4 regions of the Rhodococcus erythropolis R138 genome follow, and region 1 is predicted to be linked to each of the others. Evidence: riboswitches for the same ligand, from Rfam matches in the RefSeq annotation. Region 1 holds a riboswitch; each other region holds the start of a gene.
What was found. Region 1 has a riboswitch for cobalamin ahead of metE (5-methyltetrahydropteroyltriglutamate--homocysteine S-methyltransferase). Riboswitches for the same ligand answer to the same signal wherever they lie in the genome.
Positions count from the first base shown of each region.

Region 1 (5,984 bases):
GCCGCAACTTCGCCATGCTCCATGAACGCGAAGAGCAGGAGCAGCGGGCAATCATGGAGGAGCGCACGAGGATGGCGCGCGATCTGCACGACATCCTCGGGCACTCGCTGACCGTCATCACGATCAAAGCCGAACTGGCCAATCGCCTACTCGATGTCGATATCGAACGTGCGCGCAACGAACTCGACGACCTCGAAAGACTTTCGCGTGACGCGTTGGCAGACGTGCGCTCGGCCGTCGAAGGATTTCGTGGGATTTCTCTTCCCGTCGAGATAGCCCGAGCACGAGAGGCATTGCGTGCGGCTGGTATCGAGGACGAGGTGCCGAGCAGTACCGACATGGTTCCCACGCGTCTTCGCGAACTCTTTGCATGGACGATCCGTGAGGGCGTCACCAACGTCGTTCGACACAGCGGTGCGACCCACTGCCGGATCACGGTCGACGAAAATAGTGCGTCGGTCGTCGACGACGGGCAAGGGGCCGGGTCGACGTCTTCCGGCAACGGTCTGATCGGATTGCGCGAGCGCGCCGGAGCGTCGGGCGCACGAGTGATCATCACTCATCCCCAGCCGCAGGGGTTTGCACTTCAGGTAGTCGAACAGGAGACAGAGTGAACAGCCAGGGCGATCGAGCAACCATACGGCTGCTCTTGGCGGACGACCAGGCGCTCGTGCGAGGAGCGTTGGCCGCACTACTCGATCTGGAATCCGACCTCTCCGTGGTGGCCGAGGTCGGTCGCGGCGACGAGGTTGTGGCCGCCGTTCTCGAACACCACCCGGATGTCGCGCTTCTGGACGTCGAGATGCCCGGCATGGACGGAATCGCCGCGACGGCGGCCCTTCGCGAGGCAGCACCCGACACCCGAGTCCTGATCGTCACCACGTTCGGACGTCCCGGATTTCTTCGCAAAGCCCTGCACGCCGGGGCCGGCGGGTTCGTCGTCAAGGACACACCCGCCAGGCAGTTGGCCGACGCAGTCAGGCGTGTCCACGCCGGACTGCGCGTCGTCGATCCCACCCTTGCGGCCGACAGCCTCGTCAGCGGCGAGTCGCCTCTGACGGAGCGTGAGACCCAAGTACTGCGCGCCGCTCATGACGGCGCACCCGTGGCAGCCATCGCAGGGGCGCTCTTCTTGTCCGCAGGGACGGTTCGAAATCATCTGTCATCCGCAATGGGTAAGACGGGTGCGTCGACGCGCGCGGAAGCCGTCAGAATCGCCGAGTCGAACGGCTGGCTCTGATCCGCGTGGCCGGAATCCACTTCCCCGGCAAATAGTTCGCGGTTCGATTCTTGACGGCGATTTGTCCAAATCACTCAAAGTAGGGACCTTCTACCCTAGGGATTTTCCCTGCAAACGACCCCCTTCGCGAGAATCCAAAACAGCTAATCGTTCGATAACTGGCTATGATGCAGTTAATTGAATCGACGGAGCCTGTGCGTAACGGGGGAAGGGACGTCTCATGTCGAACCAGTTCAACGATCGCTTGAACTCGCTGTTCGAGACTGCCGACTTTCACGTCACCAACGCGATGGTCGTTCGCGGCATGACCGAGTTCGGCTGCCGCATCTCGACGCCGTACCTGTCCCAACTGCGCACCGGCGTCCGAACCAACCCGTCACCCGAAGTGGTTGCCGCCCTCGCCCACTTCTTCAACGTCCATCCGGACTACTTCTACGCCCCGTCCGATCAAACTCCGCCCGCGATCTCGGGCGGCGAGGCGGACCTCTCTCTCCTCGAACAGCTGCACAACGTGCGCCTGCGAAACCTCACCTCTCGCGTCGTCGATCTATCGCCGTCTTCGCAGGATCTGCTTGTCGAAATGGCGGAGAATCTACGTTCCTCCGAGAATCTTCCGCGCGTACCACCGGACTCGAATTCCTACATGTCACGCGCGTAGCGCCCTTCGCCGACTCTCCTTGACTGCTCAGGGAGGGTTGGCCTTATGCTGGTCGATGCAGCTGGTTCGCCCGGCGCGGTCATGAGGAGCCCCGAAGACCGTTCCCGGCGTCGAAGCCCCGTCAGCGCAAGCTGTCGGAGTGAGAGGGAACCCGGTGAAAATCCGGGACTGTCCCGCAGCGGTAAGCAGGAACGACCGCCGTTTATGTGCACTGGGCATCCGCCTGGGAAGCGACGGCCAGTAGGTTCGATCCAACTCGATCGAGTGCCCGCGAGTCCGAAGACCTGCCGACTGTGTCGGGCACGCCGTGCCCGACGGTCCACCGCCTCGTGGAATGGGCGTGTAGATCTCCATCGGACCTCGTGTGCGGTGCGGGCAGTACTGTCCGCCGAAACTCGAGGTCTCGTGAGGTGTACCCGTCTGCCGGCAGTGGCCATCAATGCATTGGCAATCTGGAGAAACTCCGTGACAACAACATTCACTTCGACCGTGCTGGGCTCACCGCGCATCGGTCCTCATCGAGAACTCAAGCGGGCAACCGAAAGCTACTGGGCAGGGCGCATCGACGCCGACGCCCTGCAGGCTGGCGCCCGTGACCTCCGTCGGCAGGGCTTGGCCGACCTCCGTGACCTGGGCCTCGACTCCATCCCGGTCAATACCTTCTCCTTCTACGACCAGATGCTCGACACCGCAGTTCTTCTCGGCGCGCTGCCCGACCGCGTCGCGTCGGTCGCCGATCCGTTGGACCGCTACTTTGCCGCTGCCCGTGGGACGGACACCATCGCGCCACTCGAAATGACGAAGTGGTTCGACACCAACTACCACTACCTGGTGCCGGAGATTTCACCGTCCACCACGTTCGCACTCGACCCGTCCAAGGTCTTGTCCGAACTGGCAGAAGCACTTTCCGACGGCATTGCAGCCCGCCCGGTCGTCATCGGACCGGTCACCTTCCTGCTGCTCTCGAAGGCTGTCGGCACAGACGAGCCGCTGCTCTCGCGGCTCGACGAACTACTCCCCCTCTACGCGGATCTACTCGGTCGGCTCGCGAAGGCCGGTGCGAGCTGGATTCAGCTCGACGAACCCGCCCTCGTGGGCGATCGCACCGACGAGGAAATCGAAGCGGCACGCGCTGCGTACGAACAGCTTTCAGCGCTGCCTAAGCGGCCGTCGATCCTGTTGGCGTCGTACTTCGGTTCGCTGCGTGACGCGTTGCCCGCGCTTGCGTCCACCGGCGTCGAAGGATTTGCCGTCGACCTGGTGGCCGGTCAGGATTCGATCGGCTCCGTACCTGAACTCGCCCGCAAACTAATCGTCGCCGGAGTGGTCGACGGACGAAACATCTGGCGGTCCGATCTGGACTCGGCACTGAGCACTTTGGGTGCCTTGTTCGGCAGCGTGGACACGCTTGCCGTCTCCACGTCGTGCTCCCTGCTGCACGTTCCGTACACACTCGACGCTGAGTCCGATGTCGACAAGGCCCTGCGCTCGTGGCTCGCGTTCGGCACCGAGAAGGTCAAGGAAGTAGTAACTCTCGCAACCGCTCTCACACAGGGCCGAGAGTCGGTGGAGGACGAGTTCGCTCTGGCACGAGCGGCCGCGTCGACCCGCAAGGACGATCGCAGACTCAATGATGCGAGTGTTCGAGGCCGTCTGGACGCGGTGCTGAACTCGGCGACCGGTCGCGCGCCCGCCGCCGAACGTCGCGCTGCCCAGGACGAGCTGCTTTCTCTGCCGCCGCTGCCCACGACGACCATCGGTTCGTACCCGCAAACCTCGAAGATCCGCATCGCTCGCGCAGCGCTGCGCAAGGGCGAGATCGACGAAGCCGAGTACGTCAACCGTATGCGCGCCGAAATTGCCGAAGTTGTTGCGCTCCAGGAAAAGCTGGACCTGGACGTGCTTGTGCACGGTGAGCCGGAACGCAACGACATGGTCCAGTACTTCGCGGAGCAGTTGGACGGATTCTTCGCCACCGCCAACGGTTGGGTCCAGTCGTACGGCACCCGCTGCGTGCGTCCGCCGATTCTGTACGGCGACGTCTCGCGCGCGAAGCAGATGACCGTCGACTGGATCACGTACGCACAGTCCCTGACCGACAAGCCGGTCAAGGGCATGCTCACCGGACCCGTCACCATTCTGGCCTGGTCGTTCGTCCGCGACGACCAACCCCTCGCCGACTCGGCAAATCAAGTCGCACTGGCCATTCGAGACGAGACCGTCGATCTGCAGGCCGCCGGAATCGGAATCATCCAGGTCGACGAACCGGCTCTGCGAGAACTACTCCCACTGCGTGCCGAGGATCAGCGCGCCTACCTGGACTGGTCGGTCGGCGCCTTCCGGTTGGCCACCTCGGGCGTCGCGGATTCCACCGCGATCCACACGCACCTGTGCTACTCCGAGTTCGGAGCGGTGATCGGCGCCATCGCCGGCCTCGACGCGGACGTCACGTCCATCGAGGCGGCACGCTCACACATGGAGGTCCTCGACGATCTCAGTTCGGTCGGGTTCGATCTCGGCGTCGGCCCCGGTGTTTACGACATCCACTCGCCGCGGGTGCCGAGCGTCGACGAAATTGCCGAATCACTGCGTGAGGCACTCAAAGCTGTTCCGGTCGAGCGGTTGTGGGTCAATCCGGACTGCGGATTGAAGACACGGGGGCCGATCGAGGTCGAAGCGTCGCTTCGTAACCTCGTCGAAGCCGCGAAGGTGGTACGAGCGGAGCTTTAGGGGCGAAGCCCCGGTGCGCCTTTTTGGTGGTGGGCACTACCAAAAAGGCGCACGGGGGGTCAGCTCAACCACGTGTTGCCGAAGAGCAGAATCCCGTCCGCACTCGGCATCACTCCGTGCACGTTCTCGCGCCACGGGATGAAAACCTTGCCGGAGTTGACCACGGCCATCGGCGCCGTCTCGTTGACCACGGTCTGAATATCGTCGATGACGGCTCGCCGCTCATCCTCGCCCGACGCTGTTTGCAACTTGCCGAGCAACTCGTCCATCCGAGCGTTCTTGTAGCCGAGAATGTTCGACGGCGATTCGCTGAACAGGTTGCCGTACATACGCACGAACGGTGACTCTTCCAGCACGTTGAACGCGAAGTAGGACACGTCGTAGTCATGCTTCGCGTACAGCATGGAAATCAGATCGTTGATGCTGGTTGCGTAGGTGATGTCGACCGTGAAACCCACTGCCTGCAAGAGCGACTGAAACGTCAGTGCGCTGCGCTGCGTCGCCGGATCGTTCATACCGACGTACGTCAGTTTTCCGTCGTAACCGTCGGCCTTCGCCTCGGCGAGATACTTCTTCGCCGCCTCGGGGTCGAAGCCGTTCCCGGCCACCGATCCGTGCCACTGCGACCACGACGCGAACATGTCGGTGCCGGGTTCGCCGAAGCCGCCCTGAACTCGCTCGTTGAACGTAGTCGGGTCCACCGCAGCGACAATCGCCTTACGCACGCGCTCGTCCTTCGCTGCCCGATCGTCGCGCTGATTGATTGCCAGAACGCCGGCCATGCTGGCCGAGTACACAAATCCTGGATCACCGGCTTCGAAAGCCTCGTGTATGAAATCGGGAGACTTCAGATAGGCGACCTGAATTCCGTCGGTGTGCAATCCCTCGAGTTTGCTCTTCTCGTTGACGATTGCCGGAAAGCGCAACTTCTCGAGGTACGGTGCCCCGTCCCAGTACGTCGGACGGGCAGCGAGCACCAATTCGTCCTGGGAGGCGAACTTCTCGACGGTGAACGGACCTGCCCCGATCGGGGTGAACGTGCCGGTAGCCATCGACGAGGGCGCGACGATCATGCCGGGACCGGTGGTGAACATGATCGGGAACTCGTCCCACGGCTGCGCCAATGTGAAGACGACCGTACTCGGATCCGGTGAATTCGTCTCGCGCACAGTGGTCTTCCACACCAGCGCGTGAGTTCCCTTCTTCTGCAGATAGTGATCGATACTCCACAGGACTGCCGCACTGTCCATCGGAGTGCCGTCGCTGAAGGTGACGCCGTCGCGCAATTTCAGTGTCCACACCGTGTTGTCGCCGTTGGCCGACAAAGACTGCGCCAAGTGGGGAACGTATTCGCCC
Region 1 is NZ_CP007255.1:2,028,594-2,034,577, reverse strand. Features, by position in the region: gene H351_RS09555 (sensor histidine kinase) at 1-614, shown strand, start outside; gene H351_RS09550 (response regulator transcription factor) at 611-1,240, shown strand; gene H351_RS09545 (helix-turn-helix domain-containing protein) at 1,461-1,898, shown strand; cobalamin riboswitch at 1,996-2,204, shown strand; gene metE (5-methyltetrahydropteroyltriglutamate--homocysteine S-methyltransferase) at 2,364-4,628, shown strand; gene H351_RS09535 (ABC transporter substrate-binding protein) at 4,688-5,984, opposite strand, start outside.

Region 2 (5,984 bases), 1.7 Mb from region 1:
GCAGCCACCCCAGGCCGCTTTGAGCGCGGACCACTGCTCCACGGACAAGTCGTGCTCCACCAGATCCATTCGGCGTTTGCGTTTGCGCGCGTATCTGGCTTTCCGGGTCCGGTTGACGGGCATGACGCCATGCTATCGCCGAGTGGTGGTTACTCCGGGTACCGCCGCGGGGTGAACACTTGACGGCCCGAACCGGTTTCGACGACCGTCGTCATCGACGAGCCGACGATCAGCAGCGTCCGCATGTCGATCTCGGAAGGCTCGAGCTCGCCGAGGGTTACGACGCGAACTGATTCCTCGGCGCCGGCAACATCGCGCCCGATGACAACAGGAGTCTCAGGGGAGCGGTGCTCGAGCACGAGGTCTTTCATGGCTTGGACCTGCCACGTCCGGGACTTCGACGCCGGGTTGTAGACCGCAAATGCCATGTCTGCGGCTGCAACTGCCGAGATACGGCGCGCGACGACATCCCACGGCTTGAGGCGATCAGACAACGAGAGCACCGCATAGTCGTGCCCGAGGGGAGCGCCGACGCGACTGGCGACAGCGTTTGCCGCCGTCATACCGGGAAGGATGCGGACCGGGACCCCGCGCCACTGGTCTTCGGCGGCAACTTCGAGAACTGCTGCAGCCATGGCGAATACGCCGGGATCTCCCGACGAGACGACAGCTACACGGGCGCCGTTCTTCGCCAGGTCCAACGCCATCGCGGCGCGTTCGGCTTCGACGCGGTTGTCGCTGGAATGGCGCCGCTGGCCCGGACGCGTCGGCACGCGATCGACGTAAGGGCCGTAGCCGACGAGGTCGGTGGCCAACGAAAGCTCATGCGCCACTTCGGGTGTGGTCCAGGCGGTGTCGCCCGGCCCGAGTCCGACCACGACCACCTCGCCGCGGGACTCGGTTGCGGGTCGAGGGTTGTTCGACGGGCTCGGAACGATGGCGATCGAGAAGTACGGAACTCCGTCCGGGTCGACCTCGGCAGCGGATTCGACGCGTTGACGTGTGGTGCTCGCGCGCTCGACGTAGTGCGCTTCATCCAAGCGGCCGGAATCCTCGAGCGATTGCAGGACAGGCGGGAACGTGCGTCCGAGCTTGAGGATGGCAGCGGCGTCGGTTTCCTTGAGCCGCCTGGTCAGCTCAGCCTGCGGCAATGTTCCGGGCAGGATCGTCAGGATTTCTTCACCCTCGACCAGCGGCTTTCCGAGTGCAGCAGATGCCGCGCTGACGGAGGTGACACCGGGAATCACCTCGGCGTCGAAGCGATCGGCCAGCCTCTTGTGCATGTGCATGTAGGAGCTGTAGAAGAGCGGATCGCCGGCGGCGAGCAACGCGACGGTTCGACCGGCCGCGAGGTGAACTGCCAACCGTTCGGCAGCCGCTTCGTAGAATTCGTCCATCGCGCCCTGGTATCCGCCGGGATGATCAACGGTCTCGGTGGTCACGGGGTAGACGAGGTGTTCTTCGATCTGTCCTTCGCGCATGTACGGCGCTGCAACTCCGCGGGAGATGCTCTTGCCGTGCCTCGCGGAGTGGAACGCAACCACATCGGCCTCGCCGATGACGCGAGCGGCTTTGACGGTCACCAATTCGGGATCGCCGGGGCCGATACCTACACCCCAGAGCTTGCCTGCACTCATTCGACCTCGCTCGCAATCGCATTGACGACGGCCGCGGTGATCGCGCTACCGCCGCGTCGGCCGCGGAGAACGAGATGATCGATCCCGCTGGCGTGTTCGATGAGGGCTTCCTTCGACTCGGCAGCGCCGATGAAGCCGACCGGACCTCCGACGATGGCGGCCGGACGGGGTGCGCCGGCTTCGATGAGGTTCAGGAGATGGAACAGTGCGGTGGGTGCGTTTCCGATCGCGACAACAGCGCCCTCGAGCTTGGCTCCCCACAGTTCGAGAGCAGCCGCCGAGCGAGTGTTGTCGATGGTCGACGCCAGCACGGGAACCCGCGGATCGCCGAGGGTGCAGATGACGTCGTTACCGGCGGGCAGACGCTTGCGCGTGATGCCGGCAGCCACCATCTGAGCGTCGCAGAAAATCGGCGCGCCGTCGCGCAGAGCTGCGCGCGCAGCCGAGACGACACCCGGTGTGAAGGCGACGTCGTCGACGAGATCGACCTGGCCACTTGCATGAATCATGCGCACTACAGCTTGCGAGACATCCGCCGGGAAACGGCTCAGGTCGGCTTCGGCCCGAATGGTGGCAAAGGACTGGCGATAGATTTCCGCGCCGTCACGGATGTACTCGATCATGTGCCACACGATAGAGGCATCACCGATCGGCCGGATTCACCCGGTAACCGTCACCCGTCGCAATCACATCCGCTACGTCCCCGCGGGGACGTCCGCAGCTGCGGTCGCACCCGGCCCAGTGCTGGCGCCCGACGACTGGCAGTTCTGCCTGCTCTACCGCGGTGATGGCGTCGGTGCGCACATCGGCGAGCGACTTCTCGCATCCCGGGCTTCCGGTGCAGGCGGTGACGTCGAGCCACGGTGAGTTCTCGTCGAAGATCAGCCCCATCGGCGCCAACACCCGGACTACCTGCTCGGCAGCCCATTCGTCGAGGTCGAAGATATGCACCGATCGCCACGGCGTCACGACGACGGGCTTGTCGACGGCGGCCAGGAACTCGGCCAGCCGAGCGTCGAGCAGCCCGAATCGCAAGCCTCCGCCCAGGGCTACGGTCCCGTCGCGCTGCTCGAGCCAGCCGATGGTGGGTCGTGCATCCGGCGTGAGGTCCGCCGCACCGGTGGACTCGGCGCTCAGACCCAGCTGCTCGAGGGTGCGTTCGATTCCGTCCGGAACCTCGGCCAGGCGCCAGTGCTTGTCGCGGACGTCGAGGAATGATCGAGCCGCCTCGAGGAGCAATTCGACGGCGTCGTCCGCCTGGACGCGGTGAGTGGTGTGGTGACCGGCGAGCACCAGTGAATGCTCGGTGGCGCTGCGCGCATGGAGCCCGAAATCGCCCCGTAGCCCGGTGATGTCTCCGCGCCCGTCGTCGAGGGTGAACAGGGTTCGCCCTGGCAGATCCGCCAATGCTTGATCCGCTTGGATCGCCGAATCGAGACGGTGGACCAGTTCACGAATGTCGGCTACGCCCCCGATACGGCCGGACAGTGGGGACGCGAGGATGTTGCGCACTCGCTCGTGCGTCGCGGACGGCAGCAGGCCGGCCGACGCGATTCGCGACGCGAAGGCTTCGGGATCCGAGACCGAGCGCAGTTGGACGTTGCCCCTCGAAGTGAGTTCCATCTGCCCGTTGCCGAGATCGCGCGCTGCGTCGGCGAGCGTCTGCAATTGGACCGGGGTGAGGAGTCCGCCGGGTAGGCGCACGCGTGCCAGTGCGCCGTCGGCGGCGTGGTGAACTTGCAGTGCACCCGGGCACGCGTCTGGCTGTGAACGGTCCGTGGGCATGGCTCCAGGGTACGACCTGTCATGAGTGCCTTCTGCGGACCGGTAGCATCACCACCACCAGTGACGGCAGTTGAGGAAACCGGTGAAAGTCCGGTGCGGTCGCGCCACTGTGAGTGTTGCTCGAGCGGGACGTGTTTCCGCTCGGAAACACGAGTCAGACCCTCAACCGCCGTCGATGACAGATCTGTGCCACGGGGCGCGAAACCCCAGGAAGGCTTCACCCGTGATTCTTCTGCTCTCCACGTCCGATACCGATCTGCTGAGCGCCCGCGCCAGCCAGGAAGCCGGCGACGGCGTCTCCTATCGCTGGGCCAACCCCTCACGCTTGCTGGTCTCGGAGGACTTGCCGCCCTTGCTCGACGGCGTCGACCTCGTGATCGTTCGTATCCTCGGCAGCCGTCGCAGCTGGGAAGACGGCCTGGACATGGTCCTCGCCTCCGGACTCCCCGTAGTCGTTCTCGGCGGCGAGCACGCGCCGGATGCCGACCTCATGGAGTGCTCGACGGTCTCCGCCGGTGTTGCTGCCGAGGCGCACAACTACCTGGCTGAGGGTGGCACACAGAATCTGGCACAGCTGCACCACTTCCTCTCCGACACCGTCCTGCTCACCGGCCACGGTTTCGAGCCGCCGGCTCACCTGCCTTCCTGGGGCATCGCTGATTTCGCGCCCGATCTCGACTCGGCGAGCGGTCCGGTCATCGCAGTTCTGTACTACCGCGCCCAGCATTTGGCCGGAAACACCCGGTATATCCAGGCGTTGTGCGACGCGGTCGCCGAGGCCGGTGGCACCGCGCTGCCGATCTACTGCGCATCTCTGCGAACCGCAGAAGCCGAACTTCTGAGCACGCTCCGCCGCGCCGACGCCATGGTCGTGACGGTTCTTGCTGCCGGCGGCACCAAGCCCGCCACCGCATCGGCGGGCGGCGACGACGAAGCGTGGGACGTGGCAGCACTCGCCGCTTTGGACGTTCCGATCTTGCAGGGACTGTGCCTGACCAGCAGCCGCGCCACCTGGGATGCCAACGACGACGGATTGTCGCCGCTCGACGTCGCGACGCAGGTTGCGGTCCCCGAATTCGACGGGCGCATCATCACGGTGCCGTTCTCGTTCAAGGAAATCGATTCCGACGGACTGTCCACGTACATGCCTGATCCGGAGCGCGCAGCCCGCGTGGCCGGCATCGCGGTGCGTCACGGCAAGTTGCGTCATATTCCGACGCCAGAGCGTCGTGTTGCGTTGATGCTGTCGGCGTACCCCACCAAGCACGCTCGCATCGGCAACGCCGTTGGCCTCGACACTCCGGCGAGCGCAATCGATCTGCTCACCGAAATGCGTTCTGCCGGTTACGACCTCGGTCCGGTCGACGGCCCTGACGCAGTTCCCGGCCTGGCGGCCAAGGACGGCGATGCGCTGATCCACGCCCTGATCGCGGCCGGCGGACAGGATCCCGACTGGCTCACTGCCGAGCAGCTCGAGGGCAATCCGATCCGCATCTCGGCAGCGAAGTACCGCGACTGGTTCGCCACCCTGCCCGAAGAGTTGCGCAGCGGAGTCGAGGAACACTGGGGCACAGCGCCCGGCGAGCTGTACGTCGATCGCTCGCAGGATCCGGACGGCGAAATCGTTATCGCGGCACTGCGATTCAACAACATCGTCCTCATGGTTCAGCCGCCGCGGGGATTCGGTGAAAAGCCTGTCGCGATCTACCACGACCCGGATCTGCCGCCGAGCCACCACTACCTCGCGGCCTACCGCTGGATCGCTGCCACCCCGGACAACGGCGGATTCGGCGCCGACGCCGTTGTGCACCTCGGCAAGCACGGCAACCTCGAATGGTTGCCGGGCAAGACGCTCGGCATGTCCAGCAACTGCGGCACCGACGCAGCGCTCGGCGACCTGCCGCTGATCTACCCGTTCCTGGTCAACGATCCGGGTGAGGGAACACAGGCCAAGCGTCGTGCTCACGCGACGCTCGTCGATCACCTGATCCCGCCGATGGCCCGTGCCGAAAGCTACGGCGACATCTCCCGCCTCGAGCAACTGCTCGACGAGCACTCCAACATTTCCGCACTCGATCCGTCCAAGCTCCCGGCTATTCGCCAGCAGATCTGGACACTGATGCGTGCCGCCAAGATGGACCACGACCTCGGCCTCGCCGAGCGGCCTGAAGAAGACGTGTTCGACGACATGCTCCTGCACGTCGACGGTTGGCTGTGCGAGATCAAGGACGTCCAGATCCGCGACGGTCTGCACATTCTCGGCCGTGCACCCCAGGGCGACGCCGAAATCGAACTGGTCCTCGCCATGCTGCGAGCCCGTCAGATGTGGGGCGGCGAACAGAGCGTCCCCGGTTTGCGTGAAGCACTCGGGCTCAGCGAAGACGGCGACGAGTCGCGCAGCCGTGTCGACGACGTCGAGGAAAAGGCGCACGCACTGGTTCGCGGCATGTACGACGCCGATTGGAACCCCGCTGCGGCAGAACAACTCAGCGACGACGAGACCGTCGTGAAGATCCTGCAGTTCGCGGCCACCGAAGTGGTTCCGCGTCTGCGGCAGACCGA
Region 2 is NZ_CP007255.1:3,742,660-3,748,643, forward strand. Features, by position in the region: gene H351_RS17230 (HNH endonuclease) at 1-123, opposite strand, end outside; gene cobJ (precorrin-3B C(17)-methyltransferase) at 150-1,637, opposite strand; gene H351_RS17240 (precorrin-8X methylmutase) at 1,634-2,260, opposite strand; gene cobG (precorrin-3B synthase) at 2,280-3,422, opposite strand; cobalamin riboswitch at 3,474-3,606, shown strand; gene cobN (cobaltochelatase subunit CobN) at 3,646-5,984, shown strand, end outside.
Region 2: another riboswitch for cobalamin. It lies ahead of cobN (cobaltochelatase subunit CobN); the one in region 1 lies ahead of metE (5-methyltetrahydropteroyltriglutamate--homocysteine S-methyltransferase).

Region 3 (5,984 bases), 2.5 Mb from region 1:
GACGGCGTCGAGATCGCGTAGGCCTTCTCGGCTCTTGATCGCGTCGATCTTGCCCTGTACTTCGTCAGCGCTCTTCTTGTAATCCATGATCACGATGACGTCGGGTTCTGACTTCGCGACGGTCTCCCAGCTCGCTTTGAACCAGGTGTTGTCGACGTCGGCGAACACGTTGGTTCCCCCGGCGACGTCGATGATTCCGTTGGGGGCTCCGTTGCCTCCGCTGGTGTACAGATCTTCTTCACCGCTGTCGTAGATCAAGACCTTCGGCTTGTCGCCGGCATCTGGCGCGGACTCCAGACGTGCCAAACGTGAATCCAATTCGGTCAGTGCCTCGGCGGCAGTGTCCTCGGTTCCGAACAGCTTTCCGTAATTGGTCACGTCCGCACGAAGGGCATCCCACGGACCCATCGTGCCGAGCGCGGAATCCACTGCGGCACTCTGCCGACAACTATCGGAGATCCCATATGCATCGATGTCGTTGCTCTGCAGCGATTCCGGCGTCACACCGGAGGCTCCCTTGAACAAGCCACTGTAGGAGCCGACCACCAGGTCCGCCTGCTTACCCAGAATCGTCTCCATCGTGATCGTTCCGTCCAGGTGTGGGACGTCCGCAATTCCAGGGCCGAACATCGACTCCATGACCGCGTCGTTGTTCGTGTTCAACACGACGGCCGCGAGACGATCCAAACCGCCGACTCGGAGAATGGTGCCGATATTGGCCGCATTGCTTGTCGCAACGACGTTCTCGATCGGAAGCTGGAAAGTGCTTTCGGTCCCGCAGTTCTCCAATGTCACCGAAGTCTTGTCTGCAGCTTCGTCCACCGGTGCAGTTGCCGAGCAGCCGGCAACTGTCAACAACGCTGTCGCGGCTACAACCGCACCGAACAACGCTCGAGTCTTGACATGTATCAAAGTGCACTCTCCGAAAATGATTGTTGTAGTTGAGAATTTCGTGATTCGAATACGAGGTGTGAACGGCCTGTCGCGGGGTTCACGAGCTCGAAAGTCTCGACGCCGAAGACAGTTGCCACCACCGAGGTGGTGAGTACGTCGGATGGATGTCCGAACGCCCTGGCCACTCCATCCGCGAGCACGAGCACCCGATCGCACACTGCCGCAGCCAAATCGAGGTCGTGCAGTGCCATGATCACCGTCCGGTCCAACGACCGGACCAGATCGAGCAGTTCGAGTTGATGCCGGATGTCGAGATGATTGGTCGGCTCGTCGAGGATGAGCACGCCGGCGTCCTGCGCGAGACCTCGGGCGAGAAATACCCGCCGACGCTCGCCGCCGGAAAGCGTGTCCATCGAAGAGAGCCTGTGCTCGATCATTCCGACCTCGCCCAGAGCACGATCAACGACGGCATTCTCGTGCTTTCCGCCGACACTCCAGGGCTTTGTATGTGGCGTGCGCCCCAGAGTCACGTACTCGTGAACCAACAAATCGGCGGGACTCTGCTCTTCCTGCGCCACAAAAGAAATGGCTTTGGCCCGCGAACGCGCGGACATCGCGTGCACGGACTCGCCGCCGACGCGTACGTCACCGTCGGCGATCGGTCCGAGACCGGCAAGCGCACGCAACAAAGTCGACTTGCCCGATCCGTTCGGACCGACGACGCCTACTACTGCACCGGCGTCCGCCGCGATGTCGACGCCCTTGACGACGGTTCGGCGGTCGATGCGGACAACGACTCCGGACGCGGTCACCGCCAGGGCGCGGGCGCTCACGAACTGCCACCGAATCGGTAGCGCCGACGGCCGAGAAGCAGGAGAAACAGCGGGGCACCGATCACCCCGGTCACCACGCTCAGCGGGATCTCGGTCGGCCGCAACGAGGTCCGCGCCACGACGTCGACCCACACCAGGAACGACGCGCCGATCAGCGCTGCCGCCGGCAACACCACTCGATGTCTGGCTCCGACAAGCATGCGTGTGACGTGCGGTATGACCAAGCCTACGAAGGCAATCGCGCCGGACACTGCAACCATCGTGCCGACCAACGCTGCCAGCACGCCGAACAGCACGTTTCGCAGGGTTCGGATGGGAATACCGAGCGAAGCCGCGACGTTCGGTCCGGCCGCCAGCGCATCCAGCCAACCGTGCAGGGCGAACACCGCTGCCGTCAGCAGGAACACTACGATGACCGGCGCCCACAACTTGTCCCAGGATGCCCCGGCCAAACTTCCCAGGAGCCAGAACAATACGGACTGCGCGGCCTGGGAATCATTGGTACGCAGCACCAGAAAACTCGCGATCGCCGACAGGGCGGATGCGGTAACGGTGCCGGTCAGAACCAATCGCAGTGGAGTGATACCGCCTTGCAGCGTCGCGATGGTGAAGACGAGAATCGCAGCTCCCAACGCCCCGATCATCGCGCCGAAACTGAGCGCCCACACTCCCGCGCCGGCGAACAGTCCGGTGGTGATGACGGCGGTGGCACCGACACTCGCGCCGGACGACACTCCCAGCAGGTGGGGATCGGCAAGAGCGTTACGGACGAGGGTTTGCACCACCGCGCCGGCGACGGCAAGACCAGCGCCGACGGCCAGACCGAGCAGTACCCGCGGTGCTCTGATCCCCCACACGATCGCAAGTTCGGAACGCGTGACGGGTGGGCCTCCGAAGCGCGAGTGCACCACGTCCACCACAGTGGACACGGGGAGCATCTCGGATCCGAATGCCAACGCGCACACAGCAGAGAGCACGGTGACGACCAGCAGAGCGGGCAGCACGATACCCGGACTGAGCCGTCCTCGAGGCGCACCAGCCTTCGGCGAAGGCAGGTGGGTAGGTGGAGACAGAGCTCCGCCAACAGCATTCATGGTGTGACCGATCCATCCTCGTGGCATGACACAACGTCAACGAGGGTGGTATCTGGCTACGGTCGACGCAGGGACGACCTCACAGTGGCGGGACCGCGCCGGAATTGCACCGACTTCCCATTACCTCGATGATGACGTCAGAACCATAACGGACCGCAGTCACCATTCGATACACCGGATCAGGATTCCGACGCGATCATCGATCTCGCCTGCCGCACGACGGCTTCCGTTCGCACTCGAAGGTCTTCGGGTGAATCCGATTCCAGCACAACCCGATGCACCTGGCTGTCCACGGCAGTCACAGTCAGCCGCGACGTCAACAACGCATCGTCCGCACTGAAACCGCGGCTCTGCAAGTACTCCGAAAAACCCAGTACCAGTTGCCGATTCATTCCTTCGACCTGCGCGATGAGCTCACGCGTACGCGGAACCTGATCGTAGAGCAGGTGAAAGAACTCTCGCGGCTTACTGTTCACTTCGACCGCGCACTCCACCAACATCCGGACGGCCTCGTCCGGGGTGAGCTCACGCTCGACGATGTCGGCAAGGCAGAGCGCAAAACTCTCCCGCGCAGCACTCACGTGACGGTTCGCCAACTCCGCGAGGATCTCGTACTTGTCGCCGAAATACTGGTAGAGCGAGCCCACCGACACCCCTGCCTCGTCAGCGATCCGGTTGGTGGTCGCTGCCATGCCCTCCGACGCGAAAACGCGAGTAGCTGCCTCCAGGATCGCGTCGTAGGTAGCCCTCGAGCGCTGCTGGGAGGGCCTTTTCCGCCGAGTCGACACGGTCCTCCGATGCGAGTTGTCAGCCGCGACGCCGATACCGAGAATTGTGTAGGTGACCAGCGCCGATTACTCGAAGTTTATGCCCGACCGGTACACCGACCACATGCCGGCGCCGACCCCGACGTGGTGGGAGTGGAACGGCAACACCGTCCACGTCGCACGGGCAGTGGTTCCAGACGCGCCGGTTCGTGTTCTCGGCATCCACGGCGCCGGCGGCTACTCGGGCGCATTGTGGCCGTTCGCCGGGATCGGCGTGAAACTCGGAGCCGAAGTCCTCTTCCCTGATCTTCCGCTGTACGGCGACACCGTCGTAGCCGATCCCGCCGGCGTCCGGTACGAGCAGTGGGTCGATCTCCTCTGCGATCTCGTCCGGGCCGAGAAGGCAGCCGACGATCGGCCGCTGGTGTTGTTGGGCGCCAGCATCGGCGGTCTGCTGGCCTACGAGGTAGCCGCGCGGACCGGTCTGGCCGACGCCGTCGTCGCTACCTGCCTGCTCGATCCCTCGAATCCGTCGGCCAGAGCTGCCGCGGCGCGGTTCGGCCCGATGGGTGTCTACGGCGCTCCCCTGATGCGCCGCACCGAACGACTGGTGGGCCGTATCCGCGTGCCCATCCGTTGGGTCGCCGACGTCGCGAACATGAGCAGCAACCGTGAACTCGCGACGCTGTGCGCAACCGATCCGCGCGGTGGCGGTGTTCGGGTGCCACTCGGATTCCTCAGCAGCTACTTCTCGTTCGAGCACACCGCACCCGAAGCATTTCGGACGACGCCCGTTCTGCTCACCCACCCGGCCGCCGACCGATGGACGCCACCCGAACTGAGCTTGCAGTTCCTCCGCCGCATCAACGCACCCACCGAATTCGTGATGCTGGACGGGTGCGGGCACTTTCCCGTCGAAGAGCCGGGCCTGACGCAGTTCCACGACGCCGTCGACACACTGCTGCGCTCCGTCGCCGAGCGTCACCGCACGAAACCGTCGCCACCCGCCTAGCCTGAAGTTCGTGAGCATCGAACCCAAGGCCGAGCCGACGGGAAACGGCGACGAGAGCACCACGACAGTCGTACTGGCGTTTGCGGCTAACGCGCTGATCGCCGGGGCCAAGACGGCGGCCGCCATCGTCACCGGATCTGCATCGATGGTCGCCGAGGCCACCCACTCCTGGGCCGATACCGGCAACGAAGTGCTGCTGCTGATCGCGAACCGCCGCTCGAAAAGGGTTCCCGACCGAGACCAGCCACTCGGGTACGGCCGGGAGGCCTACATCTGGTCGATGTTCGCCGCCCTCGGACTCTTCGCGCTCGGCGCAGGTGTGTCGATCACCCACGGCATCCAGGAACTGTTCCATTCCGAACCGGCCACCGACTTCGGTGTCGCCTACGCAGTCCTCGGCGTCTCGTTCATCCTCGAAGGCATCTCGTTCCGGCAGGCGTACAAGCAACTCCGAACCGAAGCATCCGCCGTGAACCGCGACGTCATGGCCCAGGCGCTCAACACGTCCGACCCGACGACCCGGGCCGTGTTCGCCGAAGATGCTGCGGCACTGATCGGTTTGGTCATCGCATTCGTCGGCGTCCTACTGCACCAGATCACCGGTTCACCGATCCCCGACGCCCTCGGCTCCATCTTCGTCGGCATACTTCTCGGAGTCATCGCGATCATCCTGATCGATCGCAACCGCCGATTCCTGGTCGGCGAAGAGGCCTCACCGACGCTGCGGGCAGCAGCCGTCGAAGCTCTCACCCAACTGCCCGAGATCAACCGAATCACGTTCCTGCGCATGGAATACCTCGGTCCGCGGCAGGTGTACCTGGTGGCCAGCGTCGACCTGGTCGGCGACTACGCGGAATCCCGAGTGGCCCACACGTTGCGCGAACTCGAACGCTCACTCGAGCAGAGTCCACGCGTCGTGCGAGCGATCCTGACCCTCTCGACGCCCGAAGAACCGTCGATCGCAGTCTGAACTTCCGGCCGGGCGATAGGCTCGTTCGATGCGCGCACTGATCGTAATTCTGGCGGTTCTGGGATTTGTCGTCGGGGGAATTCCCCTGGTAGGCAGTCTGATCGACGTGATGACCAGTCCTGACGAGACCATCGTCTATCAGGGTTCCTACGTACCACTGCGCGGCGTACAGATGGCTCGGGACTACGAGTCGTCGTTGAACATCGCTTTCGACGCCCGATCGGACAATCCACGCTGGCTCGTCCTGGCCTGCTATCCCCTGATCGGAGCAGCACTGGGCGCTGCGACGGCCGTCGTACTGGGACGTCGCGGGTGGCACCTGACGCGAGCCTGAACAGACGCCGATGGCCACCCGCCGTCTACACGAGGGTGGCCATCGAAGAAGGAGTGCTTCAGATGTACATCGCAGGATCG
Region 3 is NZ_CP007255.1:5,780,950-5,786,933, forward strand. Features, by position in the region: gene H351_RS26575 (ABC transporter substrate-binding protein) at 1-888, opposite strand, end outside; gene H351_RS26580 (ABC transporter ATP-binding protein) at 909-1,727, opposite strand; gene H351_RS26585 (FecCD family ABC transporter permease) at 1,724-2,731, opposite strand; cobalamin riboswitch at 2,849-2,984, opposite strand; gene H351_RS26590 (TetR/AcrR family transcriptional regulator) at 3,001-3,513, opposite strand; gene H351_RS26595 (alpha/beta hydrolase) at 3,662-4,600, shown strand; gene H351_RS26600 (cation diffusion facilitator family transporter) at 4,611-5,570, shown strand; gene H351_RS26605 (hypothetical protein) at 5,599-5,904, shown strand; gene epsC (serine O-acetyltransferase EpsC) at 5,963-5,984, opposite strand, start outside.
Region 3: another riboswitch for cobalamin. It lies ahead of H351_RS26585 (FecCD family ABC transporter permease); the one in region 1 lies ahead of metE (5-methyltetrahydropteroyltriglutamate--homocysteine S-methyltransferase).

Region 4 (5,984 bases), 2.8 Mb from region 1:
ATGTCCTTACGCGAGAGCGTCGTCGAGTCGGCTTGATCGATCAGAACTGCGCCACCTGTCGGAGTCAAAGCGTTGTAGCAGCAGCGCAGCGCCGTCGTCTTGCCACTGCCGTTGGGTCCGACCAAGCCCAGTATTTCACCGGACGTCACCGCGAAAGTGATGCCGCGCAAGACTTCGCGGTTGCCAAGCCGCGCCCGGGTCTCGACGAGTTCGAGCAGAGGCGCAGCTTCGCCGTCCTTCGGGCATGTCACTGTTCTGGTCTGCGTCACTGTTCTGGTCTGCGTCACTGTTCGAGCCTCCGATACTGCCGGTAGAGCATCCAGACGAAGATCGGTGCACCCACGAGGGCGGTGATCACTCCGACCGGAACTTCGGTGGATTGTGCCACCGAGCGCGCAGCGGTATCCGCGGCAACCATCGCGACGGCGCCCAGAAGGGCTGCAGCAGGGAGCAGTCGAATTGCTCTGGTGCCGACGATGAAACCGGCCAGATGTGGGATCAGGAGGCCGATGAATCCGATTCCACCGGCAACGCTGACTGCCGCGCCCGCCAGTACGGAGACCGCAAGCAAGGACAACACTCGGAACCGTCGGACGTTCATACCGAGTGCTGCAGCCCCGTCGTCACCGGTCTGCAAGACGTCCATCCACCGCGAACTGAACAGAAGGGCCGTGCCGACGACGACCAGTGCGATCGTCGGGAAGATCAGCGTCGACCATCGCGCATCACCGAATCCGCCGGCAATCCAGTGCATCACCGACGTCACGTGCCGATCATCGGCCAACACCAGGATGCAAAAGGTGATGAGCGCCGAGAATATTTGGGCGAGCGCTACACCCACCAAAATGATCGCGGTCGGCTGCGGATACCGGCCGCCGATCAGCAGTGCGAGAAACAACGGGATCATCGCCCCGACGAATGCTGCGACCGGAATCGTGAAAACCCCGAGGAGGCCGGCGCCGAAACCCAGCACCGACACGAGCACCACCATGAATCCCGCACCCGACGAAACTCCGAGCAGATACGGGTCGGCAAGAGGATTCCGTGTGACAGCCTGAGCAACAGCACCCGACATCGCCAAGGAAGCACCCACGACCGCAGCCGTGAGTGCACGTGGCAGGCGGGAGTCGATCACGATCGACTCCCGCGCCGCGGTCCACCACGTTTCGAAAGTCCCTGGCGCCAAACGGGCTCCGACTATCGCCCAGACGTCACCGACGGGAATGCGAACCGATCCCAAGGAGACGGCCAACCCCAGGACGATCGCCAAGGCGACCGCCAAGCCGACAAGTAGGGCGCCGTACCCGTAACGCGTGCGGGTCACTTCGCCGCGTCAGCGCCCGGATGGAAGGCCGTCGCGATGGTCTGTGCCGAACGCACCAACCGTGAACTCTCGAACAGGTCCGCGAGAGGAACCACGACGAACCGGTTCTGCTGCACAGCAGGGGTGGTCGCCATCAACGGCTGGGCACGGAGGAAGTCGATCTTCTGCTCGGCCGTCTTGTCGCCGTAGTCGATGACCACGATCGCCTGGGGTGCACGCTCGGCAACAGCTTCCCACGATGCGTCGATGTAGGGCTTTGTCCCTTCGGCGAAGATGTTCGAGACACCGGAGTATTCCGCGACCAATTGACCGACGCCGACTCCGCCGATGGTCGTCGGAACCTGGTCACCACTGTCGTAGAAGAAGGTCGGTACCGGCGCCGCGTCCCCGACCGAAGCGCGGACGGAATCGAGACCATCGCTGATCTCCTCTGCGACCTCGCGGGCGGAATCTTCAACGCCCAGGACTCGACCGAGTTGCGTGTAGTCGTTCTCGAGCAATCCGATGTCGGGGAAACCGGTGCCACAGTATTCCGAGAAGAGGAAGGTGTTGATTCCGCGCTCGCCGAAAGCGTCTCGGGAACGGCCCTGCTTCTCGTTGAAGGCACTGGTCATTCCTCCGACCACGAAGTCCGGATCGACGTCGAGAACCTGCTCCATGCTGGGGAACGTATCGGAGAGGCTGGGAATCTTGTTGAATACATCGGCGGTCTCCGCAGTTGGCGGATTGTCGCTGTACGCCCGACCGACGATCCGGTCACCCGCACCGATTTCGATGAGCGCCTCGGTGACATGCCCGTTCAAAGACACGATGCGCTGCGGCGGCGAGTCGAAGGTCATCTCTCGATCGCAGTTGGTCACGGACACAGGCTGTGCGAAGGATTCCGCAGCAGACGCGGACTCTGATTCCTGGCCTTTGGAACAACCTGCCGAAACCAAGGCGACCGCGATGAGAACAGCGGCGGCGCGGGACGGGGAGAACTGAAGTGACACGGGGACCTCGTAAGGGCTCTGAGCCACGAATGAGAATCCGACAGACAACTCCGCCCGCACACTGATACTCGGCCAGAGCTCCTGCTGGACTTCCTTTTCGTAGACCACGACGAATGGATGTCGCACACCGCGCGGTGGGTAATCGGGCTTGCCGACGCTCGGTGACTACCGAGAATCGACCTACCGTTGCGGGTCAGCGCCGGATTCGGACCGGCTTCCCCCACACGCGTGGCTTGCAAGTGCTTCGAGCAGTATGCATGACGTTTCCGATTCAAGACCAAACGCCCACTACAGTCGATCTGGCCAGACGCCCCCACACACCGGAGTTGATACATGACACGCTGGGCCCAAACCGTCGTCGCCCGGAAATGGTGGGTACTGAGCCTCGCGGTTCTGATAGTTCTCATCAGTGGGGTGTGGGGACTCGGAGTGTTCGGCAAGCTCAGCCAGGGCGGCTTCATCGATCCGGGCAGCGACTCCGCGAAGGTTGCGGACATCATCGAAGACAATCTCGGGCCGCAGACCCCGGACATCATCGCGATCTACTCACCCACCGACGGCAAGACCCTCGACGACATCGGGCCGGCAGTAACGGCCGCCGTCGACCAGTTCAAAACGGAAGTGCCGACCGCGTCGGTGAAGTCGTATTGGGGAACGGACGCCGCGGCCAAGGCCAGTCTGCTCTCGAACGACGGATCCATGGCGGCCGTTGCGATCACGTTGGCACCGGACTCGGGCGTCACACCTGCTACTTTCGCCGATCTCTTGCCGAAGCTCGAAGTTGAAGGTGCCGAGGCACAATTCGCGGGTAATACCGTTGTCGGCGTCGCGTTCAACACCAAGCTGGAGAAAGACCTGGTGGTCGCCGAAGCCATCGCCATTCCGATCACTCTGGTGCTGCTGGTCTTCATCTTCGGCGGCATCGTCGCTGCGGCGGTTCCGGTATTCGTGGGTGTACTCAGTGTCTTGAGCGCCTTGGCGGTTCTGCGAATCCTCACGTTGATCACCGATGTGTCCTCGTTCTCGATCAACGTCGCTTCTCTTCTCGGGTTGGGACTTGCAATCGACTACGGACTGTTCGTGGTCGGTCGGTTCCGTGAAGAACTGAATTCGGGCTCGGACCCGGGAGCGGCTGCGCAGCGGACAGTTCTGACCGCGGGTCGCACCGTCATGTTCTCGGGTCTGCTGCTGATCTGCGCGTTCAGCGGCATGCTCGTTTTCCCGCAGGCCGTCATCCGGTCTTTGGGTTTCGGTGCGATCGCAGCAGTACTGAGCGCGGCGGTTCTGTCGCTGACCGCTGTGCCTGCGCTGCTTGCCATTCTGGGGCATCGCATCAACGCCCTGACGTGGCGCAAGGATGCGGCGCAACGCGGCGAGGAACGCTCGCGCAAGTTCTGGGGCCGCGTCGTCACGTGGGTGATGAAGCGTCCGGTCGCGGTCTCGGTGACGATCGTGGCCGTGCTGCTCGTGATGGCCTCGCCGCTGCTCGGTGCCCGTTTGGGAGAACTCTCGTACACCGCACTCCCGGACAACAACCCCGCTCGCGTCGCAATGGACACGTTGGTCAACGACTTCCCGCAGACCGGCAACGGCGCGACGATGATCCTTCAGGCCGAGGACGGGAACACTCTCACCCCGGCCGAAGGTGCAGCGATCGCCGAGTCCGCCGGTCAGGTCGAGGGCATCGGTCAGGCGACCGTCGTCGCGAGCACCAATCAACTCATCGCGGTTCAGGCTCTCTACAGCGAGGGCTCTACACCCCAATCACAGAGCACCGCAGTGACAGATCTGCGTGCGATCTCCGCTCCCGACGGAACAGTGCTGCTTGTCGGTGGCGGTCAAGCCATGGTCGACGACGGCAACAACGCCGTCCTGCACTGGTTGCCGGTGATGATCCTCATCATGGTCGGATCGACCTTGATCCTGTTGTTCCTCGCGTTCGGTTCGGTGGTCCTGCCCATCAAGGCGGTACTGATGGCCGCGCTGAGCCTCGCGACCACCTTCGGAGTCCTCACCTTCGTCTTCCAGGACGGTCACGGCGTCGAACTCCTCGGGGTCAGTCAAACTCCGCTGGAGGCGACGTTCGTCGTGCTCATCCTGGCGGTGGTGTTCGGATTGTCCACGGACTACGAGGTTTTCCTGATGTCCCGGATGGTCGAGGCCAAGAACGCGGGAGCGACGACGGAGGAAGCAGTCAAGTTCGGAACCGAACGCACCGGCCGCATCGTGACGGCCGCCGCCCTACTCCTGATCGTGGTGACGGGGGCATTCGCGATGTCCGGGTTGTCGGTGATGAAGTTCCTGGGCGTCGGCATGATCGTCGCGCTGATCGTCGACGCGACCATCATCCGCATGTTGCTCGTGCCCTCGCTCGTGAAGTTGATGGGCGAAGCGAACTGGTGGGCTCCGGCCTGGATGAAAAAGGTTCACGCGAAGGTCGGCATCGGCCACTGATTTCGGGCCACTGATCACGCACTAGTGGATTTCCCTGATCGGGCAGTCGTCCTCGAGGATGACTGCCCGATCAGGGAAATCGCTCCGCAGGGCGATGTTCTCCGAAGCTGATTTCGTCAGACTTGGAGCATGACAATTTTCGAATGGATCCTTGCAATCCCCGCTCTTGCACTTGCCGTCGCGTTCCTGTTTTCCGGAATCATCGCTGCGGGCATCGACTTCGACACCGAGGATGGCGTCATGACGCACTGATGTCCGGTTCCCTCTAGCCGTCGATCTTACTTTGGAGTAAGTTACCGACCATGGCCACATACATCGTCACTGGCGGTACCGGGTTCCTCGGACGAGCTGTACTACCGCTCCTGCTCGAGCATGATGAAACTGCTCAGATCCACGTGCTGGTCAGAGCGGGTTCTGTCGCAAAACTCGAAGGACAGGTGTCGGCAATTCCGGGCGGTGATCGAGTGCATCCGCTCGTTGGCGATCTCACCGAGCCCGAGCTGGGCATCGACTCTCCCCCGCCGGCCGACCATGTCCTTCACCTCGGCGCGATCTACGACATCACGGCCGGAGACGAGCAGGCTTCGACGAATGTCGAGGGCACACGCTCCGTGGTCGAACTTGCTGCGAAACTGGGAGCCACCCTTCATCACGTGTCATCGGTCGCAGTCGCAGGCGACTATCCGGGCACGTTCAGCGAGACCGATTTCGATTGCGGCCAAGGCTTTCCGACGCCGTACCACCGAACCAAGTTCGAGGCCGAGAAGCTCGTTCGAGAACGAGAAGGCCTCACCTGGCGTGTTTATCGGCCGTCTGCCGTGGTCGGCAACTCCGTCACCGGAGAGATGGACAAGATCGACGGACCGTATTACTTGTTCCCAGGTCTGGCGCTACTCGCGAAACTACCTGCAGCACTACCTGTCCCGATCCCCAACCTCGGGGCAACCAACGTGGTGCCGGTCGATTATGTGGCCGCTGCCCTCGTCGAGTTGATGCATGTGCCCGGCCGTGACGGCGAAGCATTCCATCTCGTCAATCCGAAACCTCAACCGGTACGCGAAATCTATGCCGGCCTCGCCAAGGCCGCCGGAGCACCGCGGCCCGCGCTCAGCCTGCCGGGCGTGATCGCCAAACCCTTTGTCTCGCCATTGCCGATGGACTCGGCAGAATCGGCACGGAAAGTCTTCCTCGATCGCATCGGCATGCCTGCAGCG
Region 4 is NZ_CP007255.1:4,824,232-4,830,215, forward strand. Features, by position in the region: gene H351_RS22155 (ABC transporter ATP-binding protein) at 1-287, opposite strand, end outside; gene H351_RS22160 (FecCD family ABC transporter permease) at 284-1,324, opposite strand; gene H351_RS22165 (ABC transporter substrate-binding protein) at 1,321-2,316, opposite strand; cobalamin riboswitch at 2,433-2,580, opposite strand; gene H351_RS22170 (MMPL family transporter) at 2,650-4,770, shown strand; gene H351_RS32795 (hypothetical protein) at 4,900-5,022, shown strand; gene H351_RS22175 (SDR family oxidoreductase) at 5,073-5,984, shown strand, end outside.
Region 4: another riboswitch for cobalamin. It lies ahead of H351_RS22165 (ABC transporter substrate-binding protein); the one in region 1 lies ahead of metE (5-methyltetrahydropteroyltriglutamate--homocysteine S-methyltransferase).